DNA from 4 places in the Actinomadura rubrobrunea NBRC 15275 genome. Region 1 is predicted to be linked to each of the others. Evidence: predicted binding sites of a transcription regulator. Region 1 holds the regulator's gene; each other region holds the start of a gene.
The links. Region 1 encodes LexA, which represses DNA repair genes until DNA is damaged. Its sites were predicted from a motif close to TCGAACANNTGTTCGA; they were not measured.
Positions count from the first base shown of each region.

Region 2: the regulator LexA is predicted to act here: its motif matches at 2,514-2,529, upstream of recA (recombinase RecA).
Region 3: the regulator LexA is predicted to act here: its motif matches at 1,990-2,005, upstream of AR3_RS10965 (intein-containing Rv2578c family radical SAM protein).
Region 4: the regulator LexA is predicted to act here: its motif matches at 2,553-2,568, upstream of uvrA (excinuclease ABC subunit UvrA).

Region 1 covers NZ_BCQU01000006.1:86,273-92,066, reverse strand. The annotation lists gene leuS (leucine--tRNA ligase) at 1-770, shown strand, start outside; gene AR3_RS03295 (YciI family protein) at 767-1,108, shown strand; gene lexA (transcriptional repressor LexA) at 1,523-2,224, opposite strand; gene AR3_RS30225 (LysM peptidoglycan-binding domain-containing protein) at 2,533-2,838, shown strand; gene nrdR (transcriptional regulator NrdR) at 4,381-4,857, shown strand; gene AR3_RS03275 (vitamin B12-dependent ribonucleotide reductase) at 4,968-5,794, shown strand, end outside.
Region 2 covers NZ_BCQU01000015.1:28,881-34,674, reverse strand. The annotation lists gene AR3_RS06765 (glutathionylspermidine synthase family protein) at 1-961, opposite strand, end outside; gene AR3_RS06760 (hypothetical protein) at 964-1,371, opposite strand; gene AR3_RS06755 (ATP-grasp domain-containing protein) at 1,560-2,423, opposite strand; gene recA (recombinase RecA) at 2,668-3,768, shown strand; gene AR3_RS31660 (regulatory protein RecX) at 5,414-5,794, shown strand, end outside.
Region 3 covers NZ_BCQU01000027.1:6,142-11,935, reverse strand. The annotation lists gene AR3_RS10975 (DUF3040 domain-containing protein) at 1-140, opposite strand, end outside; gene AR3_RS10970 (glycoside hydrolase family 10-like protein) at 199-1,845, opposite strand; gene AR3_RS10965 (intein-containing Rv2578c family radical SAM protein) at 2,043-4,115, shown strand; gene AR3_RS10960 (helix-turn-helix domain-containing protein) at 4,396-4,983, opposite strand; gene AR3_RS29525 (hypothetical protein) at 5,657-5,794, shown strand, end outside.
Region 4 covers NZ_BCQU01000007.1:90,997-96,790, forward strand. The annotation lists gene uvrA (excinuclease ABC subunit UvrA) at 1-2,373, opposite strand, end outside; gene AR3_RS03805 (GNAT family N-acetyltransferase) at 2,657-3,259, opposite strand; gene AR3_RS03810 (TetR/AcrR family transcriptional regulator) at 3,304-3,918, opposite strand; gene AR3_RS03815 (nuclear transport factor 2 family protein) at 4,011-4,469, shown strand; gene AR3_RS03820 (MBL fold metallo-hydrolase) at 4,439-5,245, opposite strand; gene AR3_RS03825 (Crp/Fnr family transcriptional regulator) at 5,304-5,794, opposite strand, start outside.

The DNA.
Region 1 (5,794 bases):
TCACCGAGCCGTTCACCCGGCTGGTCAACCAGGGCCAGGTGATCCTGAACGGCAAGGCCATGTCCAAGTCGCTGGGCAACATGGTCGACCTGGGCGAGCAGATCGAGCAGTGGGGCGTGGACGTGGTGCGCCTGGCGCTGCTGTTCTCCGGGCCGCCCGAGGACGACATCGACTGGGCCGACGTGTCGCCGTCCGGCATGTCGAAGTTCCTGGCGCGCGTGCACCGCATCGCCGCCGACGTGACGTCCGCGCCCGGCACCGACCCGGCGGGCGGCGCGGTCGACCTGCGGCGCGTCACGCACCGCACCATCGACGAGGCCACCGCGCTGATCGAGCAGCACCGCTACAACGTGGCGATCGCCCGGATCATGTCGCTGGTCACCGCCACCCGCCGCGCCATCGACGACGGCCCCGGCCCCGCCGACCCGGCCGTGCGGGAGGCCGCCGAGACGATCGCGGTGCTGCTGTCGCTGTTCGCCCCCTACACCGCCGAGGAGGCGTGGGAGCGGCTGGGCCACGAGCCGTCCGTGGCGACCGCGGGCTGGCCGTCGGCCGACCCGTCGCTGGTGGTGCAGGAGTCGGTGACCTGCGTGGTGCAGGTCGCGGGCAAGGTCCGCGACCGCCTGCAGGTGCCGCCCGACATCTCCGAGGAGGAGCTGGAGCGGCTGGCGCTGGCCTCCGCCAAGGTCAACGAGGCTTTGGGCGGCGCGCAGATCAACCGGGTCATCGTCCGGCCCCCCAAGATCGTGAACATCGTGCCCGCGAAGTGAGCACCCTGCACGTCCTTCGGCTGCGCTACCTCGGCTCCGAGGAGGCCGCCGGGCCGCACGTGCCCGCCCACGTGGCGTACCTCGAACGCCACCACCGGGCGGGCACGTTCGTGCTCTCGGGGCAGACCGTGCCGTCCGAGCACGGCGGCGTGATCATCGCGTGCGGGGTGGACCGCCCCGAGATCGAAAAAATCGCCGCGACTGACCCATTCGTCTGCGCGGGCGTGGCCGAGTACGAGATCATGACGGTAGATGCGGGCCGGGTTGATCCGGCCCTCGCGGGACTGGTCGGCGACGACCCGTCCCGCGTCCGCGCCCCGGGGGAGCCGCCCGGCTGACGCGGCGCGACCAGCCGCGCAGCGCGTGGTCCGGCACCGGCGGGCACCGATTCCCAGCTGGACGGCCGCGTACGGCCGGCCTCAGCGCACCGTGTCGCACAACGGCCTCAGGGGGATGCCGTCCCGCGGTGCCGCGTGGTCGGCCCGGAGCGTCATGGCGCGGACTGTGGAGCGTGCCGAAACGGACACGGGCGCTGAACGGCGTCCGTGGACGTATGGATGTGGAATGGGTTGAGGCGAGTGCGTCCGCACGCGGTCTTCGACGGGCTCCCCGGCGAGCGGGGCCCGGTGCGCACGCGTACGCCCGCCACCGCCGGGCGGGCGGATGGCGGGCGGCGCGGCGGTCGCGTGACGCGACGCGCCGCGGGAGCGAGCGGAACGACGCGGCCGGGAGCGGCCGGGCTCACGGGAACGTCACATCTTGCGCAGCACGGCGACCACCCGACCCAGGATGGACGCCTCGTCGCCGGGGATCGGCTCGTAGGCCGGGTTCTGCGGGACGAGCCAGATGTGGCCGTCGCGGCGCTTGAACGTCTTCACCGTGGCCTCGCCGTCGATCATCGCGGCGACGATGTCGCCCTGCTCGGCCACCGGCTGCTGGCGCACCACGACCCAGTCGCCGTCGGCGATCGCCGCGTCGATCATCGAGTCGCCGGTGACCTTCAGCAGGAAGTGGGTGCCCTCGCCGACGAGCTGCCGGGGCAGGGCGAACACGTCCTCCACGGCCTCCTCGGCCAGGATCGGCCCGCCGGCGGCGATCCGTCCCACCAGCGGCACGTAGGCGGGGGCGGGACGCGGCGCGGCGTCCTGACCGGAGCCGGGCGCCTCGTAGGCCTCGCCGTCGGCGCGCACCGGAGCGGTGCCCGGGACGCGCACCTCGACGGCCCGCGGGCGGTTGGGGTCGCGGCGCAGGTAGCCCTTGCGCTGGAGCGCCCGGAGCTGGTGCGACACGCTGGAGGTGCTGGTCAGACCGACGGCCTCGCCGATCTCGCGCATGGAGGGGGGGTAGCCGCGGCGCTGCACCGAGTCGCGGATAACCTCCAGGACCATGCGCTGCCGTTGGGTCAGCCCGGCCTCGTCTCTGGGACCGTCGGGCAGCTCCCGGACCTTGCTCATCGCTCGTCGCCTCCCGGCGCTCGCTCCGTCACTCCGAGCCGAACGTTATCGCGTTCCGCTGCGATGATCAAACAATTGTTCGAAGAATGTACTCGCGTTTCACGGGGGGCTGCGGTACAACATCGTACAACCGTTCGATCGAATATTCATTCGAAGATCGGTGGTCGGTCGCGAAGGGGACCGAGATGGCGGGTTCGTTCCACCAGCACTGCACAACGGCCGAGGCCCCGGCCCTGGCGAGACAAGCGCCAACCCCGGCCGCCGCTGCGCCGCCCCTGGGCGCTCCGGCGGAGGACGAGTGGGGGGAGGTGCGGCTGACGCGACGCGGTCGCGTCGTGGTGATCTGCCTGCTGGCGGTGCCGCTCCTGGTCGCGTTGTGGCTGACCGCGACCGAGCGCGCGGGCGCGGGCGGCCCCGAGCTGTCCGATCCGAGCCGGCAGGGCCGCCCGGGCAAGACGGTCGTCGTCGGCGACGGCGACTCGCTGTGGAGCATCGCGCAGCGCGAGCGCCCCGGCGGCGACACGCGCCTGGTCGTCCGCCGCATCATGGACCTCAACAACATGTCCACCACGATCGTCCGACCCGGCCAACGCCTTCACCTCCCCGCCGACTAGCCGTAGACGCGGTCGCTGTATTAGTCGCAGAGCCGCCGTCGCGGGTTCCCGTTCGTCGACTCGCCGACGGCGGCCTGGTTCCTCCGCGCGCAGCGAGCATCGGTCGCGCCGTCATCCCTGCGGCACGTCCTCCCGATCCGGCGGCCCGCAAATCGGGATCTTGCCACCCGGGTCCGACAACCGGCCGTCGTCGCGGGGACGACGAGGAAATGCGACATGCTCCCTCGCCGACGCGCGCGGACCACGCGCCCGTCGCCACTCGTCGGCTCCGAACCCCTGCCCCTGCGGCGCACTTCGACGGGGCACCGTTCTCCGTGCCGCAGGGAAAGGGCCGTCTGGCGACACCGCCGCACGCAAGACCGCAGGCCCGGCCGTGGTCGCATGCGCGCGATGCGCGGAGGGCGGCTCGGCTGACCGCGCTGCGGTGGGGCGTCACTGATCAGCTGTGACGTGCCGTTGTCGCTCATGGCCAGGGCTCCGTCGGGGGCTCAGCGACGGGCCGGGTGCGGCTCGACGGGATCGTGGTGCGGCGGCATGAGCCGCCCGACGCGCCGTCTTCTGGCTGCCGGAGTCGCTCGGGCTGTGGCCCACATTCGCCACGGGCCGCCCGCCGCAGGCACCGTCCGCCGGGCCTGATCCCGGCGCTGCACAGGCGCGCCTCACCTCCCTTGGCGTTGAGGCTGACCCGCGACGGCGCGGTGGCCGCTGAGTTGCTCGCGGCCGTCGCGGAGCGGCGAACGGCCCGTCCTTCGGCGTCCTCTTCGGGACGCGTCCGCCGATCGCAACGCCCAACGCCGAACGGGGGCGCCGACCGCGGTGGCGGTAGCGCCCCGGACAGCACCGGCATGGCGCCGGCGAGCACGTACGGCCACTCGCCGCGGCTCCGGGCGCAGACGGGTCGCCGTGACGATCTCAAGCAGCCCGGTGACCAGCGCCCACACTGCGGTCAGCATGAGCAGCGCCGATCCGGCAGGGCAGGGTGGCGGTCCCCAGTGCGATGCCGCAGGCGCCGGGCATGCTCGCGACTCGTGGGCACGCCGCGCACCGCCGCGACCACCGCCTGCCGCGCGGAGATGCCCGGATGCAAGGCGCTCCCGCCGTATGTCCGGGCGCGGTGGTGGGGCGGGGGTCACTGACTGAGTGGGGTTCGGTGACGCGGTGTGGAGGGGGCGGGGGTGAGCAGGCCGCGTCGACGTCGTGATCGGACGGCTTCTTTCGGTGATCTGTGCGGCGTGGCGGGGGCGAGGGTGGGGCGTCGCCGCGGAGGTCCGAGAGGGCGCGGGAGGCCCTGCGTGGACGGGGTTTCGGTGGCTTTGTGGGGGTTGTGGGAACTCGTGAGGCGACACGCCCGGGCGGGGTCCGGGAGGCTCGGTGTGACATGGGTCTACTGCCGAGGCGGCTGATCCAGGTTGCGTTGCCCCTCCCGGGGTCCTACGGTTGACCACAACATCTAGTAGTTACACGGGCGTCATTAACCACAAGTTGTGTCTTGTGGGGAACGATTTCTCGTGTGACGTGATCTGTCAGGGGAGGAGGGAACGCGTGCACTGCCCGTTCTGCCGCCACCCTGACACCAAGGTGATCGACAGCCGCTCCACCGACGACGGATCGGCCATCCGACGCCGCCGGTCGTGCCCGGATTGCGGCAAGAGGTTCACCACGCAGGAGAACGTGCTGCTCATGGTGGCCAAGCGCAGCGGCGTCACCGAGCCGTTCTCCCGAGACAAGATCATCGCTGGCGTGCGCCGGGCCTGCCAGGGGCGTCCGGTGGACGAGGACGCGCTGGCCAAGCTCGGGCAGCGGGTGGAGGAGGCGATCAGGGCGACGGGTGTGGCCGAGATTGCCTCGCATGAGATCGGACTGGCCATCCTCGGCCCGCTCAGCGAACTCGACGAGGTCGCCTATCTGCGGTTCGCCTCGGTCTACCGGGGGTTCGAGTCGCTGGACGACTTCGCCAGAGAGATCGAGGCGTTGCGTAACAAGGCCGGTTCCTCGGGGGAGCCTGGTCGGCCCCGGTAAGGGGCGGCATCAAGACGGTGGTTGACAGCGCCCGCGGCGGGAGCAAACGGCCGACGGGTGGAGTTATTCCTGGACAGGGTCCGATGGGTGGGCCCGAGAGGGGGAAGGTCATGACGGAGACGGTGAGCGGCTCGGCGGCCCGGCGCGGCAGGGGGAGCCGCAAGGGCCTCAAGGTCGAGCGGATCTTCACCACGCCCGGCGTGCATCCGTACGACACGGTGCGCTGGGAGCGTCGTGACGTGGTCATGACCAACTGGCGTGACGGTTCGGTCAACTTCGAGCAGCACGGGGTGGAGTTCCCCGACTTCTGGTCGGTGAACGCCGTCAACATCGTGACCTCGAAGTACTTTCGCGGCGCCCTCGGCACGCCGCAGCGCGAGCACAGCCTCAAGCAGCTGATCGACCGGGTGGTCAAGGTTTACGTGGACACCGGCCTCGCCGAGGGGTACTTCGCCTCCGAGGAGGACGCCGAGATCTTCGACCACGAGTTGAAGTACGCGCTGGTGCACCAGATGTTCAGCTTCAACTCCCCCGTGTGGTTCAACGTCGGCACCAAGTCCCCGCAGCAGGTCAGCGCCTGTTTCATCCTCTCGGTGGACGACTCGATGGAGTCGATCCTGGACTGGTACAAGGAAGAGGGGATCATTTTCAAGGGCGGTTCCGGCGCCGGTGTCAATCTGTCGCGCATCCGGTCCAGCCGGGAACTGCTGTCGTCCGGCGGCACCGCCAGCGGCCCGGTGTCGTTCATGCGCGGCGCCGACGCCTCCGCGGGCACGATCAAGTCGGGCGGCGCCACCCGCCGGGCCGCCAAGATGGTCGTGCTGGACGTCGACCACCCCGACATCGTCGAGTTCATCGAGACCAAGGCCCGCGAGGAGCACAAGATCCGGGCGCTGCGCGACGCCGGGTTCGACATGGACCTCGGCGGCAAGGACAT
Region 2 (5,794 bases), on a different contig from region 1:
GATGCTCGGTGCCGTCGGGCGTGACGATGCGCATGTTGGCGCCCTCCCGCCCCAGCAGCGGCTTCTGCACGTACGAGGTGAGGTCTGACGGCGTGTTGAGGTAGGCGGGCAGCAGATTGGGGTGGCCGGGGAACAGCTCCCACAGCAGCACCAGGAGCGCCTTGTTCGACAGCACCATCTTCCAGATGGGTTCGATCCACGCCGTGGTGGCGGGGACGTGCTCGCCGAACGGCTCGGCGACGATCCACTCCCAGGGGTACAGCTTGCAGAGCGTGCGGATCTCGTTGTCGTCCAGGTCGACGAACCGCCGGCCGACTGGGTCCCACCCGATGTCCTCCATGGCGAGCGCCACACCCGGCAGGCCCGCCTCTTGGGCGGTCTCCTGGATGTAGGCGATCGTCATGACCTCTTCGCCGGTCTCGTCGCCGTTGGTCCAGGCGAAGTGCACGGGACCCTTGGCCAGACCGGGCGCGATCTGCTTCCACCGGTCGACCAGGCGTTCATGGATGGAGTTCCACTGGTCGTCGCCGGGGAAGACGTCCTGGAGCCAATACCACTGGACGATGGAGCTCTCCACCAGCGAGGTGGGGGTGTCGGCGTTGTACTCCAGCAGCTTGGCGGGGCCCGTGCCGTCGTACCAGAGGTCGAACCGCCCGTACAGGTGCGGGTCCCGGCGGCGCCACGACTCCTCGATGAGAGGCGCCACCCGGTCGGGGATGCCGAGGACGTGGTAGCGGCCGGTCGTCACCACATGGTCCACCACCTCCAGGCACATGCGGTGCAGCTCCTCCACCACCTCCTCCAGGGCCAGCACCTCGTCCATCTCGAAGACGTAGTGCACGGACTCGTCCCAGTAGGGGCGGCTGAGGTTCTCGGGGTGGGCGGTCTTGTGGAAGGCCAGTCCCTGAGCCTCGATCCGGGCGGGCCAGTCGGGTCGGGGCGTCGAGCGGACGCGTCGCAACGTCAGCCTCCGCTGCGTCCGCTGCCGCCGAACCCGCCGCGGAGGGTCTTGCCGCTGCTGGTCTTGATCTTGCCCCTGCTCGGCGCGTAGCGGCTGCCCCCGGAGACATAGGTGCCGCCGGTGCTGCTGCCGCCGGAGTTGTAGCCGGAGTCGTCGGAGACGCGCTTGGGGCCGTAGTACCAGAAGTAGCGGCCGTAGTCGGGCGAGGTAAAGGGGTAGGTCCGCTCGCAGTAGTAGTCGGGAACGACCCTGTAACTGCCTGATCCGAGGGCCGTGAACGACAGGCGGTCGACGCAGTACGCCGTCGTCGTCTTGCCGCACGCCGCCAGCGTGAGCGATAGAGCGCTGACCATGCCGATCTTCACCGCCCGGGAGCTGAGCCGGGGCCGCGGGAGGTCCTGTTGGGGCATGGGACACGTCCTTACAAAAAGATCTGGGGGCTCTGCGACGGGGTGCCGCCTGGAAGGCCGGAGGCGCCCTCCGTCATGGGATCCGCATCGCGGAGCCACAGACTAAGGGTGTTCGATCGTGTGACGGAAGTGAGCGCCGTCCCGGTTCCACTGCGATCGACCCGTCGCGCACCGTGGCGAGGGCCTGCTCAGTCGGGAAGCGGCAGATGCGCGTACAGGTCCATCGGGTCGACCGTGGCGGGCAGGCCGCTCACCTGGCCGTCGCCCACCTCCACCACGCGCCACCGGCCGTCCTCGCGGCGCGCCAAGTCGGTGGTGATGAACCGGCACCCCAGGCTGCGCACGGCGGACGCCACCGCCTCGTAGTCCGGCGGCTCCGGCTCCACGTCAGGGGTGTCGGGATGCGGGCCCACCACCGCGGGCTCGCCGTCCACCCACCACACCCGCGCCTCGCCGGAGCCGTCGAACCGCTCGTACTCGCGCACCACGATCCCGCCCGCCAGCGCGTCGCCCTGCAGCGCCATCATCTTCTCGACGACCGAGCGCAGCTGCGTCGTGTTCTTCACGTCGGGCACGAAGCACGCCTGCTCCCACTCGTGCTTGCGGGACTTGACGTAGTCCTTGACGACGGCGGGCCCGGCCCGCAGGGGCCGTACCAGCTCGGCCAGGTCTCCCGGGTCCCCGTACGGCTCGACGGGCCGCCACACGCTGCGCGGGGTGAGGCCGGCGAACGTGTCGTGCCAGCCCGGCAGCTCGTGCGCGCGCCGGTAGTCGTCGGGGTGGGTGAGCAGCACGGCGCCCCGCTGCTTGAGCGCGGCGGCGAGGGCGGCGTACTCGGCGCTCGTCACCATCCACCCGCGGTACCAGACGGGCCCGAGGTCGTCGGGGACGGCCCGCACCGCTCCGTCGGCGTCGCCTCGTTGGAGGGCGTCGTGGTCGATGAGGGCGATCTCGCCGTAGTGGTCCCGTACGGCGGCGGCCTCGCGCGAGAAGTAGGGATCGACGCGCCGGGGGTGGAGCGGATCGACGCAGAAGAGAACGGTCAGCGTCATGGGCAAACCCTCCGTAACTGCGCCAGCGTACGGGCTCGGGGACGCGCGACGCACGGAGTTTCCCGGTCAAATCGCCACGCGATCCCATGATCGAACGGATGTTCGGTAAAGTGGGGCCCGCGTGCGGCGTTGTCCACACGTCGGCCGGCACCTCGAAACTGTCGGTGGCTCCCCGTAACGTCACCCGTGACACGGCCGGGGTCACCGGGCCGCGACAGCACCGGACAGACAAGGGGCACCTCTGATGGCAGCGAACGACCGGGAGAAGGCTCTCGAGACGGCACTGGCCCAGATCGAGCGGCAGTTCGGCAAGGGCTCGGTGATGCGGCTGGGCGACGAGGCCCGGGCACCGGTCGAGGTGGTGCCGACCGGGTCGATCTCCCTCGACATCGCCCTGGGCGTCGGCGGCCTGCCGCGCGGCCGCATCGTCGAGATCTACGGCCCCGAGGGCAGTGGCAAGACCTCCATCGCCCTGCACGCGGTGGCGAACGTGCAGAAGAAGGGCGGCATCGCCGCGTTCGTGGACGCCGAGCACGCCCTCGACCCCGAGTACGCCCGCAAGCTCGGCGTGGACATCGACGCCCTGCTGGTGTCCCAGCCCGACACCGGCGAGCAGGCGCTGGAGATCACCGACATGCTGATCCGGTCCGGCGCCATCGACATCGTGGTCATCGACTCGGTGGCCGCGCTGGTGCCGCGCGCCGAGATCGAGGGCGAGATGGGCGACAGCCACGTCGGCCTGCAGGCCCGGCTGATGTCGCAGGCGCTGCGCAAGCTCACCGGTGCGATCAACTCGACCAAGACCACCGCCATCTTCATCAACCAGCTGCGCGAGAAGGTCGGCGTGATGTTCGGCTCGCCCGAGACCACCACCGGCGGCCGGGCGCTGAAGTTCTACGCCTCCGTCCGCCTGGACGTGCGCCGCATCGAGACCCTCAAGGACGGCACCGAGCCCGTCGGCAACCGGGTGCGCGTCAAGGTCGTCAAGAACAAGCTGGCCCCGCCGTTCCGCGTCGCCGACTTCGACCTGCTGTACGGCCAGGGCATCAGCCGGGAGGGCGGCCTGATCGACCTGGGCGTCGAGCACGGCTTCGTCCGCAAGTCCGGCGCCTGGTACACCTACGAGGGCGACCAGCTCGGCCAGGGCAAGGAGAACGCCCGCAACTTCCTCAGGGCCAACCCGGACATCGCCGACGAGATCGAGAAGAAGATCAAGGAGAAGCTGGGCGTCGGGCCCCGCCTCGACCGGGAGGCTCCGGAGACCGCCGGGGCCGCCGCCGCCCCGTCGGCCCCGTCCGCCGCGCCGCGCAAGGGCGCCAAAAGCGTCAAGCCCGGTGATTCCTGACAAGGAATCCGCCGATCCGGGTGACTCTTGACGAAGACTGGGCGATGATCTCGTGTGAAGGGCGGCGGCGCCTTGCCCGGCACCGGCGGACCGGTGCGCGGTCCTTCCCCGATGGCGCCGCCGCTCCCGAGAGCCCGCGATGAGCGCTCACCGAGTCCCGCCCGAGGACGACACCATCCCGCCCTCCGCCGACGAGTCCGCCGGGACGCCCGCTTCGGCGGCGGACGACCTCCCCTGGACGCCGGCTGGCGCCGCGCCGGCCGACGAGGGTTCCGCGCCTGCCTGGCTCGCCCCCGCCGACGGCAAGCTCTGGGGAGAGCCTCCACGCGCGCCGAAGAAGGAGTGGACGCCCACGGGCAATCCCTGGGGCGAACCTTCCGACGACGACCGGCCCCGCGGCACCGAAACCGGCGGGACCGCCGACGACGCGCGCAGCGACACTTTCCCTTGGGCGTCGCGTTCGGAGGACCCTGCGTGGAGCCCGCCGTCGCGGGAGACCAACCTCTGGGAGGCTCCCGCCCGCAAGCCGGACAGCCCGGCGTCGTCCCCCACGCCCTCCGAACCATCCGACGCGGCCTCTGGCTCTTCCGCCACAGCCTTTGAGTCGTCAGCGGCGGCCGAATCGAGCCGTCAGGCACCCGGTCGTACCGGGAGCAGTGGGACCGCCGATGAGGCAGGCCGCCGTGCCTTCCCTCGGGCGTCGTCTTCCGAACGTCCCGCCTGGACCCCGCCGTCGCCGAAGAGCAGTCCGTGGGAGGGGCCCGGCCACACGCCGGACAGTCCGACGTCCTCCGGTACGACCTCCCAGCCATCCGCAATGGCCGCGAGGGATTCCGCCACGGTCCCTGAGCCGTCAGCCCCTCTGGAGCCCGGCGGCACCGGGAGCGATGGGGGTGTCGACGACGCGCGTAGCGACGCTTTCCCCTGGGCGTCGCGTTCTGAGGGTCCTGCGTGGACTCCACTGTCGCGGGAGGCCAATCCCAGGGAGGCTCCCGCTCGCAAGCCGGACAGCCCGGCGTCGTCCCCCACACCCTCCGAGCCATCCGCCGTGGCCTCTGAGCCTTCCGCTACGGTCCCTCAGCCTTTCGGTGCGGCGGCTGGGCCTTTCGCGGCAGCCGAATCGACCCGCTTGGAGCCTGGCGGCGCGGGGAGCGGTGAGAGCGTTGATGACGCGCGCGGCTCTTTTCCCTCGGCGTCGCGTTCTGGGCGCCGCCCTGCGCGGACCTCGCCGTCGCCGGAAAGCAATCCGTGGAGGACTCCTGGTCGCACGCCGGGGAGGTCCACACCCGCCAGGTCTTTCGACACGGCCTCTACGCCTTCTGCAGGGGCCGAATCGCCCCGTCCGGAGTCCGGTGGCGCCTCGCGGTCGCCGACCGCTGGCCGTGACGGCCGTCGTCCACGAGCGGGCGGCCCCGCCGCACCAGCCGATGCGGAGAACGGGGGCGAAACCGTCGGCGGCGCCGGGGGTCGGAAGCGAGCGCAGCGGAGAAGCGAAGGCCGCCGACGGCAGACGGGGAGTCGGCGCCGGACGGCCGAGCGTGGCGAGCCACCCGGTCTCGCATGGCGATCGGGCGAGGACGCGGCGGCCGCCGGTCCAGGGCGCGACGCGACGGCGGAAGACCGGGCGGAGGCGCGGGCGCGGGAGATTTGCCTGCGGATGCTGACCGCGGCGCCGCGCACCCGTGCGCAACTCGCCGACGCGCTGCGTCGCAAGAAGGTGCCGGACGAGGTGGCCGAGCGCGTCCTGGGGCGGTTCGCCGACGTCGGGCTGATCGACGACGAGGCGTTCGCGCAGGCATGGGTGCAATCCCGGCACCGTGGGCGCGGGCTGGGAAAGCGTGCGCTGGCGGCCGAGCTTCGGCGCCGCGGCGTGGACGCCGAGACCGTCAGCGAGGCGGTGGAGGCGCTCGCGCCCGAAGAGGAGGAACGCACCGCCCGGGCGTTGATCGACCGGAAGCTGGCCGCGACCCGCGGCCTGGACACCGCGAAGCGGACCCGGCGCCTGGTCGGCCTCCTCGCACGCAAG
Region 3 (5,794 bases), on a different contig from region 1:
ATCAGGCGGATCCGGCGGCGCCGCGCCCGGCCCACCTTCGCGCCCGCTTTCGACAGGCGATGGGCCAGCCGCGGATCCTCCTCGCTGAGACGGGTCTCGATCTCGGCGAGGATCCGCTGCTCCTCCATCGACAGCGACATGCCATACCTCCGGGGGGCGGGGTTGCGGTGCCATGTTCTTGCCCCGGCAGCAAGATCATTATCCCCGTGGGGCGGTGACCGTCGCGCCCCGCGCGGGAGCGCTTTCACGCTGCATCCGGTCGACCGCGGTGACGTAGTAGGTGTAGGTGCGGCCCGGTTTGGCCGTCGGGTCGACGATGCCGCCGCCGCGCACGGTCGTCAGCAGCGTCCCGGGGGTGACGGGGGCGCAGGCGGCGCGCTTGCCGTCCACCCGGTACACCGCGTAGGCGACGGCGTCACCGGACGCGTTCCAGGTGACGCGCACGCCGCGGTCGCCGCCTTCGGCCCGCACCCGGTGGGCGGGCGCGGGGCCCTGCCCCGTCTGGTCCCGGTCGACGGCGGCGGGCGAGACGGGCGGCAGCGCCGGGCGCGTGTAGTGGTCGTCACGCAGGCGGGTGGCGAACCCCTGCCGGTTGGCGACCAGGTCGGAGGCGCTGAAGTACACGTCGCCGCGCACCGCCGGGTAGCGGGCGTTGAGTTTCAGGTGCCGCGACAGTTCGTCGGGCTTGCGCCAGGCCGCGTCCTTGCCGACGCGGTAGGCGGCCTGCCCGATCGTCAGCTGCACCTTGGTGCCCTCCACTTGGCGGGCCCACCAGTCGACCAGCTTGGCGTAGTCAGCGCGGGCGTCACCGATGGGCCAGTACAGCTGCGGCGTGACGTAGTCGATCCATTCTTCGCGGATCCACTTGCGGGTGTCGGCGTGGAGATCGTCGTAGCTCTGCAGCGCGCGCGTGGGCGACCCCTGCGGGTCGGTGGTGTCGTTGCGCCACACCCCGAACGGGCTGATGCCGAACCGCACCCAGGGCTTGGCCTGGCGGATCCGCTCGGAGACGGTCTTGACGAGCGTGTCGACGTTCTGGCGGCGCCAGTCGTCCTTGCGCATGCCCTTGCCGTAGGTCTTATAGCTGTCCTGGTCGGGGAACTCCCCGGCGCCCGCCTCGGGGTAGGGGTAGAAGTAGTCGTCGAAGTGGACCGCGTCGATGTCGTACTTGCGGACCACGTCCAGGACGGCCTTGACGACCAGGTCCCGTACCTCCGGCAGGCCCGGGTCATACCACAGGCCCTTGCCGTACTTGCGCACCCAGCCGGGGTTGCGGCGGGCGGGACTGTCGGGGGCGAGCTTTTTGAGGTCGCCTTCGCGGCTCACCCGGTAGGGGTTGAACCAGGCGTGGAACTCGAGGTTGCGGGCGTGCGCCTCGTCCAGCATGAACTTCAGCACGTCGTAGCCGGGGTCCTTGCCGGGCGTGCCGGTGATCCACTGCGACCACGGCTCGTACGGGGAGTCGTAGAAGGCGTCGGAGTTCGGACGGATCTGCACGAACACCGCGTTGAGGTTCATCGCCCGCGCGGTGTCCAGCAGCTTGCGGAAGTCGGCCTTCTGCTGGTCGACGGAGCGGCGGCCGGCCTTGGGCCAGTCGATGTTGCCGACGGTGGCGATCCACATGCCGCGCAGCTGGCGGCCCGCGGTCCCCTCGGGCGCGGGCACGTCCGGGCATTCGGCCCGCGCGCCCGCGCCGCCGGGCGCCCGCTCCCCCGCCTTGCTCTCGTCGGCGCCGCCCAGCACCGGTACGCATGCCGCCGTCACCGCCAGCGCTCCCGTCGCCAGTGCGCCCGCGGTCAGCGCCCGCGCGAGCGCACCCGGTGTCCGCTTGCTCGTCCAGACCATGACGAGCCATTGTTACGCACGCTTTGCCGTGGTCGACGCCAAACGACGATGCCCGTGTCGCATCCGTTCGCCGCAAGTGACAGGGAACATTCACTCCGCCGGCCCGCGCGGCGGTCCGCCCATGGTCACGCACAGTTGCGATCATCGAACGCGCGTTCTATCGTTCACATGTTCGATCCATGCGGGGGGTGTGGCCGATGCGCTGGGACAACCTGCGGCTCGACGACGGGGCCGAGCCCGGCCCGGCGGCGCCGCTGATCGAACGACGCGCGGTCGCCCGGACGTTCGACACGCCCGGCTTCCGCGGCATCACCTTCTACGAAGTGCAGGCCCGTTCGATCATCAACCGCGTCCCGGCCGCCTCCCGCATGCCCTTCCGCTGGACCATCAACCCCTACCGGGGGTGCTCCCACGCGTGCGTCTACTGCCTGTCGGGCGACACCCCGATCCTCATGGCCGACGGCGGCACCAGGCCCCTGCGGGATCTGCGCGTCGGCGACCGCATCTACGGCACGCGCCGGGAGGGGGACGGTCGCCGGTACGCGGTGACGGAGGTCCTCGCCCACTGGCGGACGGTCAAGCCCGCCTACCGCGTCACCTTGCAGGACGGCACCCGCCTCATCACCAGCGGCGACCACCGCTTCTTGAGCGACCGCGGCTGGAGGTACGTCACGGACGCCGAACCCGGCGGCGCCCGGCGTCCGCACCTGGCCGTCGGCGACCGTCTGGTCGGCACCGGCGGGTTCGCCGCACCGCCGAAGGTCGACGACGACTACCGCCGCGGCTACCTGTCCGCGGTGGTGCGCGTTCCGGACGGTGTCCGCCCGCACCACGTTCGTCTGCCCGCCGACGAGGTCGAGGTGCTGGACAGGGTCCGCCGCTATCTGGAGCACTTCGGCGTCCCCCACGACGCGGCAGACCGCGCCGTCGAGGAGACACCGCGCGGTGCGGAGCGCCGGCGTCTCGGCGGGGCCGTCGCGCTGGCCGACGTCGAGCAGGTGACCCGGTGGCCGCGGCACCCGTCGCGGTCGTGGTACGCGGGTCTGCTCGCCGGACTGTTCGACACCGGCGGCGAGATCCACGATGACGAGGGCGACGGCCTCGAAGGCGGGGCGCGGATCACCGTCGCCGACATGCGACTGTCCCGCGGGTTGGCAGACGGCCTGGCGGCCCTCGGCCTCCCCTTCGAGACGTGCGCCGCCCCGGCGGGCGGCGCCGCGACGCGGGTCCGCCTCGCCGGCGGGCCGCGCGAACGGCTCCGCTTCCTCCACACGGTCGATCCGGCCGTCACACGGAAGCGGTCGATCGAAGGCGCGGCGCTCGACGGGGACGCCGCGCTGCGCGTGGTGTCGATCGAACCGCTGGGGCTCGAGACGCCCATGTACGACATCACCACCGGCACCGGCGACTTCATCGCCGACGGGGTGGTCTCGCACAACTGCTTCGCGCGCGGCTCGCACGAGTACCTGGACCTGGACTCCGGCGCCGACTTCGACTCCAAGATCGTCGTGAAGGTGAACGCGGGCGAGCTGGTCCGCCGGGAGCTGGCGGCGCCGCGCTGGCGCGGCGAGCACATCGCGATGGGCACCAACGTCGACTGCTACCAGCGCGCCGAGGGCCGGTACCGGCTGATGCCCCCGATCCTGGAGGCGCTGCGGGACGCCGCCAACCCGTTCTCCATCCTCACCAAGGGATCGCTGATCCTGCGGGATCTGCCGCTGCTGGCGGAGGCGGCCGAGCGCACGGAGGTCAGCACGGCGGTGTCGGTGGGGTTCCTCGACCGCGAGCTGTGGCGGCTGGTGGAGCCGGGCACGCCGTCCCCCGACAAGAGGCTGGAGGTGTGCGCGGCGCTGAACGACGCGGGCGTGCGCTGCGGCGTGGTGATGGGGCCGGTGCTGCCGTACATGACCGACTCTCCGGCGCAGCTGGAGGAGGCCGTGCGGCGGATCGCCGAGGCGGGCGCCACCTCGGTGACGGCGATCACGCTGCATCTGCGGCCGGGGGCGCGCGAGTGGTTCCTGGCGTGGCTGCGCGAGCATCGCCCGGACCTGGTGAAGCCGTACGCGCGGCTGTACCGGGGCGGCGCGTACGCTCCGCGGGAGTTCCAGGAGCGGATCTCTCTGCGGGTGAAAGAGTTGGCGGCCAAGTACGGCATCGACCGCCGCTCGCTGGGCCATCGCGGTTCGGCGGGCCGCTCCGGACCAGTGCCCGGTGAAACACCCACCGTCGGCTCGTCGCCCAGCGCGCCGGAGCAGCTGTCGCTACTGTGAGCGCGGGTCGCGCCCAGGTGCGATGATCCGAACGGCCCGCGCATGTCCATGTGCAGGGCGTGCGGGTCGCGGTGGCGTGAGCACAGCTGGGCTCCGGCAGCTCGTTCCGGCCATCACTCCCCTCCCCTGTCGCGAGTGGGCTCCACCCGCTTGAGCAGCGCACGGGAACTGGCCACTCCACGGCTGCGGCTGCGACGCTGGCGCAACAGCGACCGCCCCGCCTGTACAGCGGCCCGAGGGGTGCACTGGAGGCCAGGCGTGTGCTCCGCCTGTCCTGTGGTCACCGCCGGGAGCGCGGCCGGGCGCGGACGTGCATCCGTTCGCCCTGGCGGCCGAAGAGGCTCAGCAACTCCACCGGGCCCTCCCCGGTGGAACCGAACCAGTGCGGCAACCGGGTGTCGAACTCGGCGGCCTCACCCGGTCCCAAGACCAGGTCGCGGTCCGCCAGCACCAGACGCAGCCGCCCCGACAACACATACAGCCACTCGTAGCCCTCATGAGTGACCGGATCGGGCGTGCGACGCGACGCCGGAAGCACCATTTTGAACGACTGCAGCGGCCCCGGCTGCCGCGTCAACGGAAGCACCACCGTGCCGTTCCTGCGCAGCGGTTTGAGACGCACCCGAGGATCGCCCACCTCCGGCGCGCCGACCAACTCGTCCAGGGGCACTTGATGCGCCTGCGCCAGCGGCAGCAGCAGCTCCAGGCTCGGTCGGCGCTGCCCCGACTCCAGACGCGACAACGTGCTCTTGGAGATGCCCGTCGCCTCCGACAGCGCCGCCAGCGTCACCCCGCGCTCGGTGCGCAGCCGCTTGAGCCGCGGCCCCACCTCGGCCAGGGCCCGGGCGATCCCCGACTCGTCCTTCATACCTCCGATTACACGCCCAGGTTCCGGAACAAGCGACAAAGGTTGCTGAAACAGCACCACCGGAGCCTGATCGTCGCGCCCCGGGGCACCGCGCCATGCTCCGCGAGGCGTCCCTCGGCTGCCAGGGTGAACGGATGCACGTCCGCGCCCGGCCTCGCTTCCGGCGGTGACCGCAGGACAGGCGGAGCACACGCCTGGTCTTTCGGGCTTCTCGTTCCGCGCTCACGCCACCGTGACCCGCCACAAGGCACTCGAGGCCGCGGCGAAGCCGTCCGCTGCCGCGGCCCTCGCCATCTCAAGGGAAGGCCGACCATCAGGTCGTTCCTGGGACAACGTCGAGGTCGGCGGGCGATTCGTTGCGGCTATGCCTTTTGTGGAGCCGCTCGGCGCGGCTGGGTTGGGGCCGAGACGTCATCGCGACAGAACTGAGCGCGAAGCGCGCGTGCCTGCGCAGCCGTGGGATCAGTTGCACGATTCCCGTCAAGGTCGACCAGGCCCGCCACCGCCGTGTCAGGGCAGCCGGCATGGTCGGCCGCCGTCCAAAGCGCTGGATCACCGGTGACGCCATGCGGTCGAGTGCGGCATTAACCGGCTCAAACCGGCCGGTCCGTGCGCGCGTATGACAGCCGTCCGTTCCGAGGCGGCCCTCCACGGCGCAGTCATCAACGAAGCAATGAGGCTGACGGCGGCGGACCTCGCACAGGCGGTCAAGCCCAAACTGCGCGGATGGCTGCACGCGGGGACGTTCCCCTTCGCGTTGGTGGCGGGCCTGGTCCTGATCGCGCTCGGGCCCACCGTGGGCGTGCGGCTG
Region 4 (5,794 bases), on a different contig from region 1:
CTCGGCGATCGTCTTGCCCTTGTAGTGGACCTCCAGGGTCTCCCGGTTGTAGCGGGCGCCGTGGCAGACCTCGCAGGGCACGTAGACGTCCGGCAGGAAGTTCATCTCGATCTTGATGGTGCCGTCGCCGGAGCAGTTCTCGCAGCGGCCGCCCTTGACGTTGAAGGAGAACCGGCCCGGCTGGTAGCCGCGCACCTTGGCCTCGGCGGTCTGCGCGAACAGCTTGCGGATGTGGTCGAACACCCCGGTGTAGGTGGCCGGGTTCGACCGGGGCGTCCGCCCGATCGGCGACTGGTCGACGTGCACCACCTTGTCGAGCTGGTCGACGCCGGTGACCCGGCGGTGCTTGCCGGGCACGGTCTTGGCCCCGTGCAGCTGCTTGGCCAGCGCGTTGTAGAGGATGTCGTTGACCAGCGTGGACTTGCCGGACCCGGACACGCCGGTGACCGCGGTGAACACCCCGAGGGGGAACGCCACGTCCACGTTGCGCAGGTTGTTCTGCTGGGCGCCCTTGACGACGATCTCCCGGCCCTTCTGCCGGGGCCGGCGGACCCGCGGCACCGGGATCTCCCGGCGGCCCGACAGGTAGGCGCCGGTCAGGGACTCCTCGCTGCGCAGCAGCTCCTCGACCGGGCCGGACACCACGATGCGGCCGCCGTGCTCGCCCGCGCGCGGGCCGATGTCGACCACCCAGTCGGCGGCCCGGATGGTGTCCTCGTCGTGCTCGACGACGATCAGCGTGTTGCCCATGTCGCGCAGCCGCAGCAGGGTCTCCAGGAGGCGCTGGTTGTCGCGCTGGTGCAGGCCGATGGACGGCTCGTCCAGCACGTACAGCACGCCCACCAGCCCGGACCCGATCTGGGTGGCCAGCCGGATGCGCTGCGCCTCGCCCCCGGCCAGGGTGGCCGAGGCGCGGTCCAGGCTGAGGTAGTCCAGGCCGACGTCCAGCAGGAAGCCCAGGCGCGCGTTGACCTCCTTGAGGACGCGCTCGGCGATGTGCCGCTCCCGTTCGGTCAGCTCCAGCGACAACAGGAACTTGGCGCACTCGCCGATCGGCATGGCCGCGACCTCGGCGATCGACTTGCCGCCCACGGTGACCGCCAGCACGTACGGCTTGAGGCGCGCGCCGCCGCAGGACGGGCACGGGATCTCCCGCATGTAGCCCTCGAAGCGCTCGCGGGTCGCGTCGCTCTCGGCCTCGGAGTGCCGCCGCTGGATGTAGGGGATGACGCCCTCGTAGGAGGTGTAGTACGAGCGGGTGCGGCCGTAGCGGTTCCTGTAGCGGACGTGCACCTGCGTCGAATGGCCGTGCAGGATCGCCTTGCGCGCCTTGGCCGGGAGCTTCTCCCAGGGGGTGTTCAGGTCGAAGCCCATGGCGTCGCCCAGCGCCGACAGCAGCCGCAGGAAGTAGTCGCTGACGTGCCCGTTCGACCACGGCTGGATGGCGCCCTCCCCCAGGGTGAGGGACGGGTCGGGCACGACCAGCTCGGGGTCGACCTCCATGCGGGTGCCGAGGCCGGTGCAGTCGGGGCAGGCGCCGTAGGGGGAGTTGAAGGAGAACGAGCGGGGCTCCAGCTCGTCGAACGACAGGTCGTCGTAGGGGCAGTACAGGTGCTCGGAGTACATCCGGGTGCGGTTCTCGTCGTCCTCGGGGAGGTCGACGAAGTCCAGCACGATCGTGCCCCCGGACAGGCCGAGCGCGGTCTCCACCGAGTCGGCCAGCCGCTGGCGCGCCGACTGCTTCACCGTCAGCCGGTCGACGATCACGGAGATGTCGTGCTTCTCCTGCTTCTTGAGCTTGGGCGGGTCGTCGAGGCGGACCATCCGCCCGTCCACCATGGCCCGCGAGTACCCCTTGGACTGCAGCTCGCGGAACAGCTCGACGTATTCGCCCTTGCGGCCGCGGATCACCGGGGCGAGCACCTGGAACCGGGTGCCCTCCTCCAGTTCCAGCACCCGGTCCACGATCTGCTGCGGCGCCTGGCGGCTGATCGGCCGGCGGCACACCGGGCAGTGGGGGCGGCCGATGCGCGCGTACAGCAGCCGCAGGTAGTCGTAGACCTCGGTGATCGTGCCGACCGTGGAGCGCGGGTTCTTGCTGGTCGACTTCTGGTCGATCGACACCGCCGGGGACAGGCCCTCGATGAAGTCGACGTCGGGCTTGTCCATCTGGCCGAGGAACTGGCGGGCGTAGGCCGACAGCGACTCCACGTACCGGCGCTGCCCCTCGGCGAAGATCGTGTCGAACGCCAGACTCGACTTGCCGGAACCGGACAGCCCGGTGAACACGATCAGAGAGTCCCGCGGCAGGTCCAGCGAGACGTCCTTCAGGTTGTGCTCGCGTGCTCCACGCACGATGAGTCGGTCATGCACGGCGTTCTTCCGGTTCCTTGTCTGGGCGCGAAGGCGAGACACGATGGCCTCAGGGTAACCAGAGGCGGCGACAGCTCCCCGGGGAAATAACGCGACGTCGAGCCGCCGCATTTCGTGCCGGTCCCGGCCCGCTTTGTTTATGGTCCGCGCCCGTCCCATCGACCGGGCGCACCACCGAACCGTACACGTGTTCGAACACCTGACGCCACCGGAACCGCACCCGTGCCTTCTCACCGCTCCCGCCCAGGCCCCCGCACGCGTTCCGCACAGGACGGCCGCGCGGTCATCGGCCGCGGGCGGCGAGGGCGCGGCGGCGCGCCTCGCTGTCCCCGTGGGCGTCCCGCGACATGACCCAGACCATGTCGCGGCCGGTCTCCGCGGGGAGCACGGCGGCGCGGGGCTGGACGCGGTCCAGCCGGTAGCCGAGCGAGCGCGGGACCGCGGCGCTGGCCGCGTTCGCCTGATCGCAGTGGATCTCGGTGCGGTCGATGCCGGGGAGGGCGAACGCCACGTCCGTCATCAGCGCGGCGGCCGTGCTCGCCAGACCGCGGCGGGTGTGCGCGGCGTGCACCCAGTAGCCGATCTCGAGGCACTCCGGCCCGGCGCGGCGGTGCAGGCCGACGCAGCCCAGCACGGCCGTCTCCTCGGGGTCGAACACGCCGTAGACGAACTCGGCGCCGCGGTCCCAGGCGTCGACCGAACTCCGGAGGAAGGCGCGCTGGCCCTCCAGGGAGGGCGCGTCCTGCGCCCAGGGCATCCACGTGCGCAGGTGTTCGTGGGACTCCGTGACGGCGTCGAGGAGGATCGCCGCGTCGCCCTCGCTCCAGCGGCGCAGGACCAGTCCGGGCGCGCCCAGACGGGGCGGCGGCCACGCGGATGCGTTCACGGCCCCATCGTGGCCGCCGCCGCACCGTCCGGGCCAACGCTTTTTCAGGGGCGGGGCCGCAGCCCGTCGAACACGATCATCAGCGTGCGGCGGCGCAGGTCGTCGTCCCACGCCCCGTGCATGGCGCCCTGGCAGGTGGCGGTGAGGATCGCCATGACCTGGTCGAGCCGGACGTCCGGACGCACGGCGCCGGCGCGCTGCGCGCCCTGCAGCAGCTCGCCGACCACGTTCTCCAAGGCGCCGCGGATCTGCTCGTCGGTCCGGACGCCCATGCCCTCGGCGGCCAGCAGGCCCAGCACGGTCCGCACCCGGGCCGCCCGCTCGACCATGAACGCGAAGAAGTCGAAGAAGGCCGTGGCCGGATCGGCGCCCGCCGCCAGCGCGGCCGCCTCGTCCACCAGCCGGGCCCGCAGCTCCTTCATGATCGCCGCGAGCAGGTCGCGCTTGGTCGGGAAGTGCCGGAACACCGTGCCGATCGCGACCCCGGCCCGCGCCGCCACCTCCTCGGTGGAGGCTCCCTCCCCCTTCTCGGCGAACACCTCCTCGGCGGCGGCCAGGATGCGCGCCCGGTTCCGCCGGGCGTCCGCGCGCAGCCGCCGCCCGGTCTCCTGCCCGCCGCGCCCCGCCTGCCCGGCGTCGTCAGGTCCGCGTGCCGTCATGGCCTACTTCTTCCCAGCCGATTGACAAGATGAGTCGCCACTCATGATTTTCCAGTCGAGTCATCGCTCATCTTCGGCCGAAGGGACTTCCGATGCCTCGGCAGAGCGTCCCCACGCCCCGCGAGCTGTTCGCCCGCTTCCAACGCAACGTCCTGGAGGGCGGCGTCGCGTTCACCGAGGACATGTGCGCGGAGGACATCGTCCTGGAGACGCCCTTCTCGCCGAAAGGCGCGCCCGGCCGCGTCGAGGGCCGGGACGCGGTGATGCGCTTCGTCGCGGCAGGGCGGAGGTCCCTGGACGTGCGGTTCGAGAAGTTCCGCGACGTCGTCGTCCACGAGACCGCCGACCCGGAGGTGATCGTCGTCGAGTACGCGCTGGCCGCGGCGGCGGGCCCCGGCGGCCCGACGCTCGTCGCCCCCTTCGTCGTCGTGCTGCGCGCCCGCGACGGGCGCATCGCGCATTGGCGCGAGTACCAGAACACGGCCGCCATCGCCGAGGCCCTCTCCGGCCGGCCGCCCGGTCAGCCGTCGTCCAGGGCGAAGTCCACGTAGCGGTCGAAGGACCGCTGGACGGCCGCCTTGCCGTCGGTGGAGACGATGCGCTTCCACCAGCCCCCGTACACGCGGCGGAAGTGGTAGGGCTCCAGCAGCCGCAACGCCCTGCGGATCGTCCTCGGCCGCTCGGGGATGAGGTTGGGGTAGGACCACATGAAGCTGACCCAGCGGCGGTCCTGGACGACATGCAGGATGTCCCCGGTGAACAGGGCTCCCTCCCCGTCCTCGGCGTCGCGCCAGTGCAGCACCTGGCCGCCGGCGAAGTGCACGCCCGCGTTGATCAGGGTGAGGCCGTCGGCGATCTCCAGGGTGTCGCCCGACCAGAACCGCACCGCGTCGTCGGGACGCGCCACCCACTGCCGGTCGGCCTCGTGGATGTAGACGGGGGCGTCGAAGGCGTGCGCCCACTCGATCATCGAGCCGTAGAAGTGCGGATGGCTGATCGCGATCGCCGAGACCCCGCCCAGCTCCCGCACCTGGCGGACGACGTCGTCGTCGATGTAGGTGATCATGTCCCACAGCACGTTGCCGGAGGGCGTCCGGACGAGCAGGGCGCGCTGGCCGATGGAGGTGGGCGGCGCGGCGCCCACGCCGAAGACGTCCTCCCCCTCCTGCGCGACCTCGCCGCGGTGCCCGGCGGCGCGCAGCTCCTCGAGGGTGGTCCACCGCTGGCCGTCCCACCCGACGTACTGCCGTTCGTCCAGGCAGATGGGGCAATCCTCGCGCGGCTCTCCGTATTGGACGCCGCAGGTGACACAGATCGGATGCGTCATGATCGCCATTCTTCCCCCAGGGCGCCGGGGCATCCTGGCCGCCCCCGCGGCGGCGGGATCAGCGATCGTCGGCGAGGTCGGGATCGTCGGCCAGGCGGCGCAGGACGTCCAGGGACCGAATGGTGATCGCGCTGCGGGCGACGTCGAGGCCGCCGCGCACCCGCTCGCCCGCCAGGATCCGGGCGACCTTGCGGCGGCCCATGCCCGCCCAGCGGCCGAGGTCCTGCTGGGGGACGGGCACGCTGATCTCGTAGCCGCCGTCGGGTCCGGGACGGCCGAACCGCGCCGTCAGCCGCAGCAGGCGGCCGGCCAGGCGGCGCTCGGCGCGGTCGGGGAAGTGCGCGACGCGCAGCTCGTTGGCGTCCCGCAGCCGCTCGGCCAGCACCGCGGCCACCGCCCACGCGGCGCCCGGATGGGCGTCCAGGACGGCCCGGAACCGCGCCGCGGGCAGGACGAGCGCCTCGACCGGGGTGAGGGTCTCCACGTTGGCGTGCCGGACGCCGCCGTCCACCGCCTCCAGCTCCCCGACCACGTCGCCGGGGCCCAGCA